DNA from 3 places in the Streptococcus sp. ELY_125 genome. Region 1 is predicted to be linked to each of the others. Evidence: predicted binding sites of a transcription regulator. Region 1 holds the regulator's gene; each other region holds the start of a gene.
The links. The regulator Rex, encoded in region 1, represses fermentation and respiration genes when NADH is low (regulators of the CRP and FNR family bind a similar motif). The targets are predictions, from matches to a motif close to TTGTGAANTANTTCACAA.

Region 1 (5,614 bases):
CTCTAGTTGGTCTTTCTGGTATCAAACTGATGGCTCCCCATGGTGGTATATTTGTCGTTGCCCTAACGACTAACTGGTGGCTCTACCTTGTTTACGTTGCTCTTGGTGCAGTAGTGTCCGGTATCATCTTTGGCGCTCTTCGTAAAGAACAAGGAGCCTGAGACTTTCCTTATAAAAATCCTCGTTGAAAGGCGAGGATTTTTTCTTTAAGTTAATTAAGGCTCTCAGTGAGAATGATTATGTGGGTCCTATTTTTATGGAATCAACTATGCTAAAATTCTCTCTTCTTTTTTTATCTTACGAATTAAAAGGTAGGAGGAACTTTATGTATACTATTGAAATTCATCAGGATACTTTACGTCCCCGGGAGCGTCTATTAGCTCAAGGGGCAGAACAGTTGAGCAATCAAGAATTATTAGCAATTTTATTGAGAACTGGGACTAAGCAGCAGCATGTTTTATCCTTAGCCAATAATATTTTAGAAGCTTTAGATAACCTAGCAGATTTTCGGTTGCTATCTTTGGAAGAATTACAGGCAATTTCTGGTATTGGTCGTGTGAAATCCATTGAAATTAAGGCTATGTTAGAATTTGCTAAAAGAGTTAACCAAGCTGCGAACACTTCGGGCGAACGTATTATTTCCAGTGAGCAGCTAGCAAAGAAAATGATTGCTGATTTAAGGGATAAACGTCAAGAACATCTTGTTGCTCTTTATTTAGATACACAAAATCGTCTGATTAAGCAACAAACAATTTTTATTGGCAGTGTCCGTCATTCAATTGCTGAGCCAAGGGAGATTTTGCACTATGCCTGCAAGGTTATGGCAACTTCAGTTATCATTGCCCATAACCATCCGTCTGGACAGTCTAACCCTAGTCAGCATGATATCACCTTTACGAAAAAAATAAAACGATGCTGTGATGATCTGGGGGTAGAACTCCTAGATCACATCATCGTTGGTTCAGGTAGTTATTATAGCTTTCGAGAAGAAACGGACCTTATTATTTAAAGTTCATTGACAAAATAGTTGAAGAGTTCCTGATCGGCTTTTCGGTTACCAATAAGCAATTCCGGGTGCCATTGCACACCCATGAAGTGGATGTCGGGGTGATTAGATTCAACGGCCTCGATCGTTTGATCGTTTGGATCTTCAGCAATAACATCCAAAAAAGGAGAAAGTTCCTTGATACTTTGGTGATGAAAAGAATTGATAGAGCTTTGAGTACCATAAATCTCAGCTAACCTAGTATGATCTTTAACCGCCATATCATGATAGAGGTAGTCTGACGGTTTATCTTGCCAGTGATTCTCTATTGCTTGATTGAGACTGCCTCCCAATGCAACATTCATCAGCTGGGTGCCGCGACAGACAGAAAAAATAGGTTTTTCTTGACGAATTGCCTCATCAATAATCGCAAATTCAAAATCATCTCGACGCCGCAAAAAATCATTATCGCTAGCTTGATTCACTTCGTGATAAAAGTCGGGATCCACATTTTGACCGCCGATTAAGAGGACTTTATCAACCATAGAGACATAGGGCTTGGCATCTTCTATTTTTCCAATAGGGAATAAAAGCGGGAGACCGCCGGCTTTTTTGACACCCTCAACAAAGCCTGTTGGAGCGTAGCTCCAAGGAATATCATCATTGGGATTGGGTCTTTCATTAGTAGTAATGCCGATAATAGGCTTTGATTTCATAGGCAACCTCCTAGATAAGAATTGGGTAACATAAGTCGAAAATAGGATCGGGGTTCTGGAACAGTCATGTCAATGTTAGGTAATTATTGGCTCTGATTCATAAAATACAGGAGGGTTTGTAACTCACTAGTTAAATCAACATACTGGACAAATACGCCCTTAGGAAGACTAAGGTTAACAGGTGAAAAGCTAAGAATACCTTTGATACCAGATTGGACTAATTGCTCTGAGACCTCCTGCGCCTTAACACTGGGAACTGTTAGAATGGCGGTATGGCAGTCAGCACCATCCAAGCGATCTTTTATAGTCGAGATACCATAAATAGGAATATCGTCATCGGTTTTTGTGCCTACAAGTACATTATCATCGGTATCAAAAGCCATAATAATCTTCATTTTATTGCGTTCATGGAAGCGGTAGTGGAGCAAGGCTCGCCCCATATTCCCGCAGCCTACCAAAGCTACATTTGTGATAGAGTGATCGTGAAGAATATCGGCAAAAAAATTCATTAATTTTCTAACATCATAGCCAAATCCTCGGCGCCCTAATTCTCCAAAATAAGAGAAGTCTCGACGAACGGTGGCAGAGTCAATCCCAATCGCTTCAGCAATCTGCTTAGAGCTAGCTTTTTCAATATTTTCAGCATAAAAACGTTTGAAAGTTCTATAGTAAAGCGACAAACGTTTGGCCGTAGCCTTAGGAATAGATTTATCAATAGCCATAGAAACTATATCTCCAATCCTTTAGAGTTCAATACTACCTTAATTGTAGAACAAGTTTGTGAAAACTGCAACAAATTAGTGATAAAAAAATCCTATGGTTATCATAGAATTCTTTTATCGATTCACAAAAAGACTAAATCTCCGTTTTAGTGAACACATCGCGCTCAACCAAGCTATCCATTAAGAAATAGAATTTATCTTGAATAATACACGTTTTATCCGTCTTAAAAATGTTAACCTGCCGCAAGCCAGACTGATCCGTAATAATAAGTTTGAAAGATTGTAAGTCCTTATTGATCGTAATTTTAAGTGGGAAGCCGTTGCCAGAATTTGGAATTTCCTCCAAAAGGCGATTCAGTTCGTAGTGGCCTAGCTTGTTCTGGGTAAAGGTCATATCACCCAAGGTGTACTTCTTAAGATTAGGGTTAATAGAGTAGCTGTAGTGACAATCAGGAAGATAGATCGTTTTTTCAAAAGCCATAATTATTTGATAAGCTCCTTTATTTGATGGGCTAAAAGCTGTAGGTCTTCAGCTGTATTTAATTCTGAAAGACTAATGCGAATAGATTCTTGTAATCTTGGTGAATCAGCTCCGTACAGAGCTGTTAGAACATGGCTAGGATCGACTGTACCTGCAGTGCAGGCAGAACCAGTCGAAACTGCAAATCCAGCCAAGTCCAGCTGTGTTAGTAACAGTCCATTATTGACATTAGGAAAGCCAATATTGATGACATGGGGCATAGCAGTATTCCCACCGTTTAGGTAATAATCAAGGCCTTCTATCTTGGATAAGAAGATTTGACGCAGTTGACTGACCTTTTGGAAATTTTGTTCTAAATACTCTTGGGTTTCTCTAAGTGCTTGAGCCATACCAGCGATACCAATTATATTTTCAGTGCTGGCCCGCTTCTTATTTTCTTGTTCGCCACCATGCAGTAGGCTATCTATATAATGAGGCTGTGCGTAAAGGAACCCCACCCCTTTGGGACCATGAAATTTATGGGCAGAAGCAGAAAGAAAATCGATACCCAGCTGTTCTGGAATAATTTTCACCTTGCCTATAGCTTGAACAGCATCAACATGAAAAACAGCTTGGTGATCTACTAAAATTTTACCGAACTCAGCGATGGGCAAAAGAGTGCCAGTTTCATTATTAGCAAACATGGCACTGACTAATATAGTGTCCTCGCGCAAGGCCTTAGATAGGGAATTTGGTGTAATCTGACCGTTTTCATCTGGCTGTAAGTAAGTAACTTCAAAACCAAAGCGCTTCTCAAGATATTGCATGACATGCAAGACAGAATGGTGCTCAACAGCGGTTGTAATAAGGTGTTTCCCTTTATCTTGGTTGGCCAGAGCATAGCCCTGAATCGCCATATTGTTACTCTCAGTACCGCCAGATGTAAAGATAATTTTATTAGCCTGACTACCTAAATACTGTGCAATGACATGACGGCTATCCCTCAGTAATTGGTTGGCCTGCCGCCCGTAGGTATGAATGCTGGAAGGATTTCCAAAGGTTTCGGTCATCACTTTTGTCATAGATTCGATAACACCTGGGGTTAGTGGAGTTGTCGCAGCATTATCGAGATAAATCATTTGTTAAACCTCACTGTCTGCAGTGTAAGTAAAGAGTGGACTGAGTGGTTGGTGGTTATGGATACGGGTGATGGCATCTCCAATCAGTTTGCTAGCTGAAATATAGGTGACGTTACTGCTGATTCTCTCTTTAGTTACAACAGAATCAGTAACAAGAATTTCTTTGATCGGAGCAGCCTCTAAGATATCAGCTGCTCCACTAGCAAAAAGACCGTGGCTGGCTACAGCATAGATTTCAGAAGCTCCCTCACGTTCAACGATTTTAGCCGCCTCGGCAAAAGTTTTACCGGTATTTAGGATATCATCAATAAGAATAGCTTTCTTACCGATAACTTCACCAATGATGTAGCCTTCTTCACGCTGGGCATCATCCTGAGCATAGTCAATAATAGCAATAGGAGCATTTAAATATTCTGCTAAACTGCGCGCTCGTTTAATACCAGAGTTTTTCGGACTAACCACAACGACATCAGAACCCGTAAGCCCTTTATGAGCATAACGATCCGCAAATAAGGGAACAGTGAAAAGATTGTCAACAGGAATGTCAAAGAATCCCTGAACTTGAACCGCATGCAGATCAAGTGTTAGAATACGATCGGCTCCTGCCTTGACTAACATATTAGCAACTAGCTTGGCTGTGATTGGCTCACGACGTTGAGCGATGCGATCTTGGCGAGCGTAGCCAAAGTAGGGCATGATAACATTAACCGAGTTTGCGCTAGCTCGTTTGCAGGCATCAATCATAATCAATAGCTCCCAGAGGTTATCATTGACAGGAAGACTGGTAGATTGGATAACGTAGATATCAAAACCGCGTACACTTTCTTCAATATTGATCATAATTTCGCCATCTGAAAACTGCTTAGATGACAATTTGCTGAGAGGAATACCAGATGCCTTGGAAATTTTTTCAGCAATTGCGGTATTAGACGTTAACGAAAATAATTTGGGGGTGCTCGCTGCTGCCATAGTAAAAATAGCTCTCCTTGTTCTAACTGCAAAGCTCTCGGTTCTTTTAGATTGTCTAGATGAGATTATAATAGTCCCATAATAAAAAATCAGACTGATAAAGCGCCAAGAGCCATATGTTAAAAGTTTACCTTCTTCATTGTATCAAAAAAGGCTGATTTTTTCAGCCTGTCTTTACTATTTTAGTGTAAGATTAGTTAGTTTTTAAGGTTGAGCAAAAGCGTGCCACCTTGCTTTTAGCATATTTGAGATCAATACCATGTTCAGCTAGAAAAGTTTCGAAATCTGCTTTCCCTTGTTGGGCCTCTTTGACTTCTAATTCCAACTCGTAGTCAATTCGGCCGGAATAGTTATTTTTATCGAGAGCCATGAGACCGATTGGCGTTTCTTTCTCACGTCGAATAGTTGTTAAATGACCTAAATTTTTGAGCTGGCCACAGTCAATACCGCGTTGAATCAGCAAATCTTTTATGGCATTGTCAGGAAAATCACAGGATTCAATAATCGTACGTGCTTGTTCGCGTGATAAATCGAGGTTATGCTCCAAAGTTCCCACTGGCTCAGGGATCTTTAGGGTCATTTCAGCCCTCTTATCAAAAGTGCGAATCCGAAGGGACAGGCGC
Region 2 (5,614 bases), on a different contig from region 1:
GCAATCCAAGGTTTTCGTCCAAGTTCATATTTTCTCAGTCGAATTTTTAAAGCCTTTGGTATCTTAAATCTTAATGGAGGAGCATGTTTATGAAGCAAAAGGTCATTTTTTTAGATGTGGATGGAACCTTAGTAGACTATGAGAATCGCATTCCTAAGTCTGCCATAGTGGCTATTCGCCAAGCAAGAGCTCAGGGACACTTGGTTTATATGTGTACGGGACGTAGCAGAGCTGAGGTGCAGCCTGAACTGTGGGATATCGGCTTAGACGGTATGATTGGTGGTAATGGTTCCTACCTAGAACATCAGGGACATGTTTTAATGCACCAACTAATTTCTGAACAAGACACGCATGCTATTGTCGATTGGCTACACGAGCGTGGTTTAGAGTTTTACCTTGAAAGTAATAACGGTTTATTTGCTAGTGAAAATTTTAAAGAGGTAGCAAGACCGGTGATAAGAGCCTATGCTAAACGCAAGGGGGCAAGGGAGCAAGATGTTGCTAACTTGGAGGCTGAAGATGCCCTCCACGGCCTAATTTATGGTGATCGACTTTATCGCAATGATGTTAATAAAATTAGTTTTATTTTGTCTTCCTATCAAGATCATTTAGATTCCAAGGCAGCCTTTCCGAAATTAAAAGCAGGTACCTGGGGAGGCAGGGGCGAGACAGCCCTTTTTGGCGATTTAGGAGTAGCTAATATTGATAAGGCCCATACGATCGATGTCCTTTTGAATCACCTGCAGCTGACTAAGGAAGATACCATTGCTTTTGGAGATGCCAAGGTAGATATTCCTATGTTAAACTATTGTGAAATTGGGGTTGCTATGGCCAATGGTGGACCTGAGATTTTAGCGATGGCTGATATGGTGACTGAGGATGTTGAAGAAGATGGTCTTTATAAGGGATTTGAGCGTCTGGGCCTCTTGTCTTAGCAGAATTTTGGTAGCTCCCGCTTGGTTTGCAGAAAATACTTGACAAGATTGTGCAATAATGTACAATATTCTTGTAATCGATTTCAAAAAAATTAATCGCACATAGGAGGAAGCGAGATGAAAGCAGTTGTTGTTAACCAAGCATCAAATGGTGTTGAGGTTGTAGATCATGCTTTACCAACAATTGGACATGGTGAAGCACTGGTAAAAGTTGAGTATTGTGGAGTTTGCCATACAGACTTGCATGTCGCTCACGGAGATTTTGGACAAGTGCCCGGACGTATTCTGGGTCATGAAGGTATCGGTATCGTCCAAGAGATTGGAGAAGGTGTCGAATCGTTAAAGGTTGGCGATCGTGTCTCTATCGCTTGGTTTTTCGAAGGATGCGGTCACTGTGAGTATTGTACAACAGGACGCGAGACGCTCTGTCGCTCTGTTAAAAATGCTGGATACAGCGTTGATGGAGGCATGAGTGAATATGCAGTTGTTACAGCTGATTACGCTGTCAAAGTTCCAGAAGGTTTAGATCCTGCTCAAGCTTCATCGATTACCTGCGCAGGTGTGACTACTTACAAAGCTATTAAAGAAGCGGGCGCAGCCCCTGGCCAATGGATTTGTATCTTTGGTGCTGGTGGCCTTGGTAATCTAGCTGTTCAATATGCTAAAAAGGTTTTCAATGCACAGGTTGTTGCTGTGGATATTAACCAAGATAAGCTCGATCTCGCTAAAGAATCTGGAGCAGACATTATTGTCAATGGTAAAGAAGTTGGCGATGTTGCTGCTTATATTCAAGAAAAAACTGGCGGCTGTCATGGTGTTGTTGTAACAGCTGTTTCAAAGGTTGCCTTTAATCAAGCTATCGACAGCGTTCGTGCGGGCGGTACAGTAGTTGCTGTAGGTCTCCCATCAGAATATATGGAACTTTCTATTGTTAAGACAGTTCTTGATGGGATCCGTGTTGTTGGTTCACTCGTGGGAACACGCAAAGATTTGGAAGAGGCTTTTGATTTTGGTGCACGCGGTCTAGTGGTACCAGTCGTTGAAACAGTTGAGGTAGATACAGCACCTGACGTTTTCGATGAAATGGAAGCTGGTAAAATTCAAGGCCGCAAAGTTCTCGATTTCACCAAATTGGCTTAAGCGTCTGAACCTGAGGGTAAAGGAGTACTTGTATATCAAGCATACGGTGTCATTCGACTCTACTTCTCTGCCGGGAATTTTCGCCAAGCAAATTGGCTCTTTATATCTTAAATAATTTATCGAGCTGCCTACTGTTTTATGACTAGATAAAGCCCTGAGGCAGCACCTGCCCATTTTTATATAGATGAAAAACGCTCTATTGTCCCCTTTCAAAGTAGACTAGCAATCCACTTTGGAGAGTGGTTCGCACTGGAGTGTTTTTTATGATCTTAAACAAGCGCGATTTATCAGAAATAGTTGGGACAACAAGCTGAAAAAAACTAGGATAAACAAGATAGCGGTACTGTCCATCTGTTTATCCTAGTTTTGTTAAGTAAATCAGTAATGATTTCTCCGTTTATAATAAAGGAAAGAGTACCTGTACCCTAAGTCTTTACCATGAAATTGTGGATAACAGCTCCTCGGCCGTTGTTGTCGGCAGGATACGAACGCGATTAAGAGTATAAAAACCGTTATCGGCACTGGCTAACCCTTCATTGGTTGTTACCGCCATTTTATATCCATCTTGTTCAGCTAATGACTGAGTAGTGTCATTGTAACGTCCAGAAGGATAGGCGAGTGCGACCGTTTCTTGATCTAGAGTTTGGTCCAGCCATCTTTTGGATTCACTGAGTTCTGTGTCTTGAGTATCCTCGGCCGTTGCTGATAAATCGGGATGGTTCACAGTGTGACTTTGAAAGGACATGCCGTCTGATTTCATTTCCTTAATCTGGTCAGTAGTTAAAAAACCTTCCTTATCAATATAACTGGTAATGATATTATCGGTGCCGTGGGCCCCATACTGTTTCATAATATTGTAGGCATTTACAAAATCCGCATCTCCATCGTCAAAAGTTAGCCAGACAATTTTTTTGTTGCCATTAGGTAAAACGTTTTCTGATAGCGCTTTGTAGGCTTCTTCAGGAGTCAAAAAGTAATAACCAGCCTCCGATAGTGCTTTAATATGACTTTCGAAGGTTGAAGGATCAACAATGAGATTGGCACTGCCTGCTTCAGAAGAGTCCATAACATGGATGGCATGGTACATCAAAATAGGAACTTTGATAGCTTCATCTTGCTTTTCCCAATTGACCTTGGTCCTGTTAGACTTTCTTGCTTCACTAATCTGTTTAGGAGTCTTAGCTGTTTGCTGACTCTGTGTTTTTTCCGTTTTTAACAACTGACTGGGTTTGGAGCTGTGATTCTTTACCATAAAGGCCACAGCCCCAAGAATAAAAACAAGGCAGATAATAGCTAGCAAGTTGCGGCTAGTGTGATTATGACGATTTTTAGCAGTCATTTTTTGCTTATCTCCTCTTATAGCGACGTTGATGTTCGACAATACTATCAAGAACAAAGGTATGGGTATCATAATCTATAAATGAAGCATTGCCATCCTGATCAAGCTCAGCCTCCTCAAAGAACATCATTTCGTACTCAGGGACGCTGATAAGTTTACGTTGATCAAGCTCTTTTTGCTGGCTGTCCCCCAGCATGTTTTTAAAACCATCAACAAGATTTCCGCTAAAAATCTCTGAAACCGCACCGGAACCGTAGCTGAAGAAGCCGATGCGATCACCAGCTTGTAAAGACTGAGCATTTTCCAATAGTGATAGGAAGCTAAGATAGAGCGAGCCAGTATAGATATTTCCCACCTGTCTGCTATAATGAATGGAACTGTCAAAATGCTCTTGCAATTGCGCCCGTACCCTATCATCAAGGGTTTTGTCCATCAATTTATTAAGTCCCTTGTTAGCCAGTTTAGGATATGGAATGTGAAAGCAAAAGGCTGCAAAGTCCTCTAGACTGAGATTCTGCCGTTTTTGGTATTCGGTCCAGACTGTCTTTAAACTGTCTAGGTATTGTTTAGTCGAAAACATGCCTTGAACAAAGGGGGTTACAGAATAATTGGGACGCCAAAAGTCCATAACATCGCGAGTTTGAGCAATATTATCGTCATTGAAAGCGATAATTCTAGGTTGTGCCGTTACCAGCATAGCAAGGGCACCGGCGCCTTGGGTCGGTTCTCCTGATGTTTTGATGCCATACTTGGCAATATCACTAGCAATAACGAGCACCTTAGACTGTGGATTAGCTGAGACATGCAGCTTAGCATAGTTAAGCCCTGCTGTCGCACTATAACAAGCTTCCTTCATCTCAATGCTTCGGGCAAAGGGCTGAATACCTAATAAGCCGTGTACAAAGACTGCAGCAGCCTTACTCTGATCAATACTGGATTCACTGGCGACAATGACCATATCAATGGTTGCCTTGTCTTCATCCGTCAGGATTTTTTCAGCAGCAGCGGCGCCTAGAGTGACAATATCCTCTGTAATAGGAGCAATACTTAAACAATCCAGCATTAATCCAATCGAATATTTATTAGGATCGGTGTTGCGAGCTGAGGCTAAATCAGCCATAGAAAGCTGATATCTGGCTGTCGCAAAACCAATCTTATCAATTCCAATGGTCATACATCTACCTTCTATTTGCAAGTTTAATATGATTCTATTGTAACATAAATGACATGAAAGCTCTGAAGGAAAAACTTAAAGCCTCTTCAAATCACTCCTAAACATAGGTTTTTAACTAGCTAGGTAGCAGCTATTGGCTTTTTTGCTTAAAATTCGCTAGAATATGAAGTAATAATTATTTTAAGGATATACCATGACAAAAGCAGATGATATTTTTAAGGACAATATTCAAAAAATTATGACACAAGGGGTGCTTTCGGAGCAAGCCCGTCCCAAATACAAGGATGGACGAACCGCTAATTCAAAATATATTACGGGCTCCTTTGCTGAATATGATTTAGCTAGGGGAGAATTTCCAATTACAACCTTGAGGCCAATTCCAATAAAATCAGCTATCAAAGAAATTTTTTGGATTTACCAAGAGCAGAGCAATGACCTTACCATATTAAACGATAAGTATCACGTTAAATACTGGAATGATTGGGAAATCGGAGATACGGGTACTATCGGTGAGCGCTACGGTGCTATTGTCAAAAAGCACGATATTATAACTAAAATTCTCAAGCAGCTCGAAGAAAACCCTTGGAACCGCCGCAATGTCATCAGTCTTTGGGATTATGAAGCTTTCGAGGAATCAGAAGGCCTTCTTCCTTGTGCTTTTCAAACCATGTTTGATGTTCGGCGGGTAGATGGTGAAATCTACTTGGATGCCACCCTGACTCAGCGTTCCAATGATATGTTGGTTGCTCATCATATTAATGCTATGCAGTATGTGGCCCTGCAGATGATGATTGCGAAACATTTTGGCTGGAAAATAGGTAAGTTTTTCTATTTTGTCAACAACCTCCATATCTATGATAATCAGTTTGAACAGGCAAAAGAACTGCTGCGTCGTCAGCCAACTGCCTGTCAGCCCTGCCTAGTTTTGAATGTTCCAGATGGAACGAATTTTTTCGACATCAAGCCAGAGGATTTCGAGCTGATCGATTATGAGCCGGTAAAACCCCAACTGAAATTTGATTTAGC
Region 3 (5,614 bases), on a different contig from region 1:
TCGCCAACAAGTCTTTCTCCCAACCACTGCACCAAGAGTTGGTTCCAAGACAGAGATACTGGACGCGTTTTTGCTCAATCTCACATTGTTTTTGAGCATAAGAAAACTCCCCCAGAGTGCCTGTGAATTTTAGATTTTCACTATTCACTATATGAGGGAGTAGAGCAAGATCCTTGCTTCTCTTATTATTTTTTTCTGCACTCACTAGCAACCCCTTAAAAGGTCCACTGGACCTTCTAAAAGGAATACTAATTCTTTAAGCTATTTCTTTAGGTGCTAGTAATTTTGATTAGAATTGATCAATCAAAAGTTGTTTCATATCTTCAATGTATGGCTGACGCGGATTAGCTGGTGTACATTGGTCATCATAAGCCAGACTCGCTAAGCGATCAAGAGCTGCTTCAAAGTCTTTCTTACTAACACCATTAGCCGACAATTTAGGTTCAACGTCAATAGCCTTCATCAGTTTGTCAATCCGCTGACACAGCGCTTCAACTAACTCTTCATCCGTTTTGCCTTTAAGACCAAGAGCACGGGCAATATCAGCATAGTCACGCTGAGCACGGTATTCCTCATAACGCGGATAGACAGAACGTTTCACGTTGCCTGCAACACCATTGTAGCGGATAACATGCTGCATAGCAATGGCAATGGCTAAACCGTGAGGCAGACCGAACTCACCACCTGTTTTGTGGGCAAGCGAGTGGTTGATTCCTAAGAAGGCATTACCGAAGGCCATACCAGCAATTGTTGACGCATAATGCATGTTTTCTTTGGCTTGTTCCCCACGAAGTGTCGGATTTTTCGGATCGTAGTTGTAGGCATCTTCCAGATTTTCAATGATCAGCTTAATAGCTTCAAGCGACCATGGGCGGGTAAAATCAGAAGCCATGACAGAGACGTAAGATTCTAAAGCGTGGGAGAGAGCATCGAGTCCTGAGAGGGCTGCTGTGCGTTTAGGCACTGTCATAACAAATTCTGGGTCAACAATAGCAACCTGTGGCACAAGCTCGTAATCAGCCAGAGGATATTTAACATGAGTAAAGTCGTCTGTGATAACGGCAAACGGTGTAACCTCAGCTCCTGTACCAGATGTCGTTGGAATACAGAAGAGACGGGTCTCCGTTTGGTGTTTGAACTTAACGATACGTTTACGGATATCGATGAATTTTTGTTGCAACTCAAGGAAGAAGGCACTGACTTGCTCATAGCTATCCAAGAAGTCTGGCTCGCGGTCCAATGATGTTTCATAAATCAAACGGGCAATCTTAGACGCATCAATAGCTGAACCACCACCGATAGCAATAACAGTATCTGGCTTAAAGTCGCGCATTTGCTTAGCGATTTCAATCGTTTGTCCCAGAGTTGGGTCTGGTTTGATCGTGCCATAAAGAGAGGTAACTACCTTTTCATCGCGAAGCGCCAATTGCCCCAAAACCGTGTCAACGAAACCGAACTGTACCATACCAGGGTCTGCTACAATCAGAGCACGCCGCATTGGTTCATAGTCATCTTGTAGATAGGAAATAGCATTCTTTTCATAGTAAGTTTTTTCCGGCAGGCGTACCCATTGAGGGCGGTTACGACGTTTTGCGACTGTTTTAACATTCAAGAGGTCGCCAGTTGATAGATTGTGTGACAATGAATTTTTCCCCCATGATCCTGTTCCCAATGTCAGACTTGCCTTCAAGGCGTCCGTATAAATATCACCGATACCACCGATGGAATCCGGTTGGTTGACCAGAACACGGGACGCTTTTACGCGATCACCGTATTCAGCTACAAATGGGTCAGCCTGAGAACCAATTTGAATTGCCGCATTGTGTCCAGCACCTTGGTAGTCAAGAAGGGCTTCAACAATTTCAATACCGTCTTCACGGTCTTTAGCCTTGTATACAGAAAGCAGAGGGGATAGCTTTTCAGAGGACAGCTTTTCACCGATATTCTTGGCGTCTAATTCAAACAAGAGAACATCTTTGCCTTCTGGTAGATCCACACCAGCGCGCTCACAAATCCAGCGGGCAGACATACCGGCTACTGGTCCATTAACTCCATGATGGTCATTGAAGACGCATTCTTCCAGTTTCTTGTAGTCCTTCTTAGGCACCAAATAGGCACCTTTTTCTTGCATTTTCTTGAGCCATTCCTTATAGATTGGAGCTTCAACAACAGCAGAGTTTTCTGTCGCACAAATCATACCGTTATCAAAGCGTTTTGACATAAGAAGGTCTTCGACAGCACGGTCAATATGAGCCGTCGCATCAACATAGACTGCACCGTTACCAGCACCAACCCCCATTGAAGGGTTACCTGATTTAAGAGCCGCATTGACCATACCAGGGCCGCCTGTTGCTAAGATTGCAGCAATTTTCTTATTGGTAATCAAGGCGTTTGTGTTGGCAATAGAAGGTGTTTCAATCCATTGGATAATATTTTCAGGTGCGCCAGCCTTGATGGCAGCTTTATACATAATTTGAGCTGCATGAACAGAACAACTTTGAGCTGATGGGTGGAAGGCAAAGACAATAGCATTGCGTGTCTTTAAGGCTGCCAAACTCTTGAACATGGTTGTTGAAGTGGGATTTGTTGTTGGGACAATCCCCGCAATAACACCTAGGGGAGCCGCAATGTGAACCTGACCTTTAACCTTATCTTCGCCGATAATGCCTACTGTTTTTTCATGTTTAATTAATTCGTAAATATTTTCAGTAGCAAAATGGTTTTTTATATCTTTATCTTCAACGATACCACGACCCGTTTCCTCGACAGCTTCTTTGGCCAGTTGCAGAGAACTTTCTGAACCAGCAAGAGCCATCGCTGCAATAATTTTATCAACCTGTTCTTGGGTGTAGGTCGCATATTCTTGCTCAGCTTTTAAGGCTTTGTCGATGAGGGAACTGGTGTATTCCTGCGCTAGTTCTTCAACTTTTTCTGCTGCTACCTTTGTTTCTTTAGCCATTAAGGTCTCCTCCAAATGATTAGTGTTTTTCTAAAAAGAATGTCTCGGAAACTTTTTGGAAATTTACTCTCTCAAAAGTTTGTGACTTTCTTCACTTATTAAGTTTACCTTATTTTAGAATAATGTCAAGCTTTTTTGTGAAAAAAATCACATTTTTTTGAGATAGCACTTTAGCCAAACAAATCCAGCACCTTCGATAGTGGTTTAGGGCCCCATCTTTAAAGCTGTTTAGACACAAAAACATGACCAGACTTAGTAAATAGTTAAAAAAAGACCCTCTATTTCTAGAGAGTCCGAGCGTCTATCTCAAAGTTAGGGTTCGAATAAGACAGCCACTTTTTAAGGAGCTGGGACTTTGCCCAACCCTTATCTTTAGATCAAAGACCTTATCTTAACGACGAAGTCCCAGTGATTTAATCAATTCGCGGTAGCGGTTAACATCAGTACGACGAAGGTAGGCCAAAAGGTTACGACGGTGACCGATTTTTTTCATCAAACCGCGGTAAGTTGCATGATCTTTTTTGTGCTGCTGAATGTGCTCGTTGAGGTGGTTGATTTCCCAAGTCAGCACTGCTACTTGAACTTCTACAGAACCAGTGTCACCTTCGTGACGAGCATATTGAGCAATAATTTCATTTTTTTTCTCTTTTGAAATTGCCATATCTTTTCTCCTTTTATTGCTTCATCCGAGTGGTAGGTTTTGGCCTTCCTACAACCAAGAAGAAGTTAGTTTGTCTTTGCGACCTCTCTATTCTAACAAATTAGCCAGACAGCGTCAACCATACGAGATTATTGGCATATAGAGCTAGTTTACAGGTTTGACATGCCTTATTAGAAACAGCAGGGTCGCTAATCCCAGGCTGAGCAAACCCAAAACAGCAAAGGCTGCTGTCAGTGAAGGTGTCAGATAAGCGATTACACGCAGAGCTAGGGAGGCACAGGCTCCGCCAAGATTACAGCCCAGCAGCACTAGAGTCGTAGCTGTATGCAGCTGTTGCTTAGGGATCGTTTCCGACAGGAGGTTGAAGACATAGGTCACTCCTAAACTGTAGACAAAGCCAGTCAGCAGAGCGCCTAAACTAAGGAAGAAAAGATTGTGAGACAGCCACATTACCAAGAGACCCAGCCCTAAAACAAGAGGAACAAGAGTCAGCAGAGACCGTTTAAAATAGACAACCAGACTACTAAACAAGGCACCTGCTACAATTCCCATCAGCATCATCAAACTGAGTATCAAGCTGGCATCTTGGGCAGTCCCGAGCCTAAAAGCAGACACTATCACTGGAATACGCAGGGTGTTAGCAGAATTGATTAAAATAACGAAGCCAGCGTAAAGAGCAAGGGAGAGAATATAGATTAGCTGCCGCCAAGAGAGAGGAGAACTGGGAGCGGTTCTTTCCTTAGGTAAATCTGATTCTTGGCTGGACTTATCTGGACCGACAAAAAGCAGGTAAAGACCCATGATGATAAATCCCAAGGCGTAGATAGCAAAGGCAGCCGACCATGACAGCGTCAAAAGCTGACCAGCAATAAAGGTCAAAAGAGCAGAACCTAGCACTTCTGCGGATCCCCTCAATCCCAACATTTTAATACGCTCTCGCCCCGTAAAACGCTGGCTGATGATGCTGATAGCACTCGCATTGATAAGACCGATACCAACCCCCAAAACTAGGCGGGACAAAAAGACTAAGCTATAATTTTGATTAAAAATGGGAAATATACCACCTAGGGACAGCAATAAGAGGCCCGCTACAATCGTCAAGCGCTCAAATAAAAGGCGGCTCAGCCAAGGCGTCATCAGCAAAACAGCAATAATGGCAAAGGAGGGTAAAGAAATTAATAACTCTACTTTATCAGAACTGATACCCTGACTCCCGTAAGCTTTAATCATTGCCGGTAAGGCTGGGGAAATGGCATAGGTTGATACCAGCATCAAGGACAAGGCCAGAAGGCTGATTTTCTCCATCGTAAATTTCATGCTAACTCCATTCTTGAAAAACTTTAACCTCTCCAGTATAATGAAAAGCGGACTTAAAAAATAGGACATCCGTCCTAAAATGGAGGCTAGGGTGGCAGATAATCAACTAAAATACTATTTAACAAAATATAAGCTTTATCAGATCTTTCCTGAGCACTATATCAGTCACTTGCAGCTGGTCACCTACAAGAAAGGGCAAGCCATCTGCCAGCAAGGGCAGACACTGGGGCACCTTTTTTATTTTATCGAAGGACATATAAAGATTGTCAGGCGACTCTTTAACGGCAAAGAACATATCCTAGAAACGCAGACCAAGCCTACATTAATTGGCGATATTGAATTGATGAGCAATCAAGATAGTGTATCGTCAGTCATTGCTCTGGAAACCAGCCGAGTCGTTCAACTGCCGCTCAAGAATCGGCAGCAGGTTTATCAAGATCCACTCCTGCTCTATCAGATTGGCCGCCAGCTGGCCCAAAAATTAGAACAGCAAAACATTATCTCTTCAACCAATATCTCATACTCCGTCAAGGAACGTTTAGCAACCTACATTCTGAGCCATGAAAAGGAGGGATTTTTCCAGCTGCAGCTCAGTGTCTTGGCTGATGCTTTTGGAACCTCCTATCGTCATTTAGGACGGGTGGTCAAACAGCTTCTGGATCAGGGAATCATTGAAA

Region 2: a site for Rex is predicted at 1,007-1,024, ahead of adhP (alcohol dehydrogenase AdhP). Genes of this name have one in related genera too.
Region 3: a site for Rex is predicted at 3,095-3,112, ahead of adhE (bifunctional acetaldehyde-CoA/alcohol dehydrogenase). Genes of this name have one in related genera too.

Annotation. Positions count from the first base shown of each region.
Region 1 covers NZ_JBZFUM010000007.1:71,281-76,894, forward strand. The annotation lists gene AC4HAL_RS04620 (PTS fructose transporter subunit IIABC) at 1-161, shown strand, start outside; gene radC (RadC family protein) at 326-1,009, shown strand; gene AC4HAL_RS04630 (gamma-glutamyl-gamma-aminobutyrate hydrolase family protein) at 1,006-1,701, opposite strand; gene AC4HAL_RS04635 (redox-sensing transcriptional repressor Rex) at 1,785-2,423, opposite strand; gene AC4HAL_RS04640 (DUF1831 domain-containing protein) at 2,557-2,904, opposite strand; gene AC4HAL_RS04645 (cysteine desulfurase family protein) at 2,907-4,022, opposite strand; gene AC4HAL_RS04650 (ribose-phosphate diphosphokinase) at 4,026-4,991, opposite strand; gene AC4HAL_RS04655 (CYTH domain-containing protein) at 5,185-5,614, opposite strand, start outside.
Region 2 covers NZ_JBZFUM010000009.1:304-5,917, forward strand. The annotation lists gene AC4HAL_RS05060 (HAD family hydrolase) at 90-935, shown strand; gene adhP (alcohol dehydrogenase AdhP) at 1,053-2,075, shown strand; gene AC4HAL_RS05070 (polysaccharide deacetylase family protein) at 2,509-3,414, opposite strand; gene AC4HAL_RS05075 (hydroxymethylglutaryl-CoA synthase) at 3,422-4,588, opposite strand; gene AC4HAL_RS05080 (thymidylate synthase) at 4,782-5,614, shown strand, end outside.
Region 3 covers NZ_JBZFUM010000025.1:1,174-6,787, reverse strand. The annotation lists gene AC4HAL_RS09340 (hypothetical protein) at 1-205, opposite strand, end outside; gene adhE (bifunctional acetaldehyde-CoA/alcohol dehydrogenase) at 290-2,959, opposite strand; gene rpsO (30S ribosomal protein S15) at 3,351-3,620, opposite strand; gene AC4HAL_RS09325 (MFS transporter) at 3,765-4,937, opposite strand; gene AC4HAL_RS09320 (Crp/Fnr family transcriptional regulator) at 5,029-5,614, shown strand, end outside.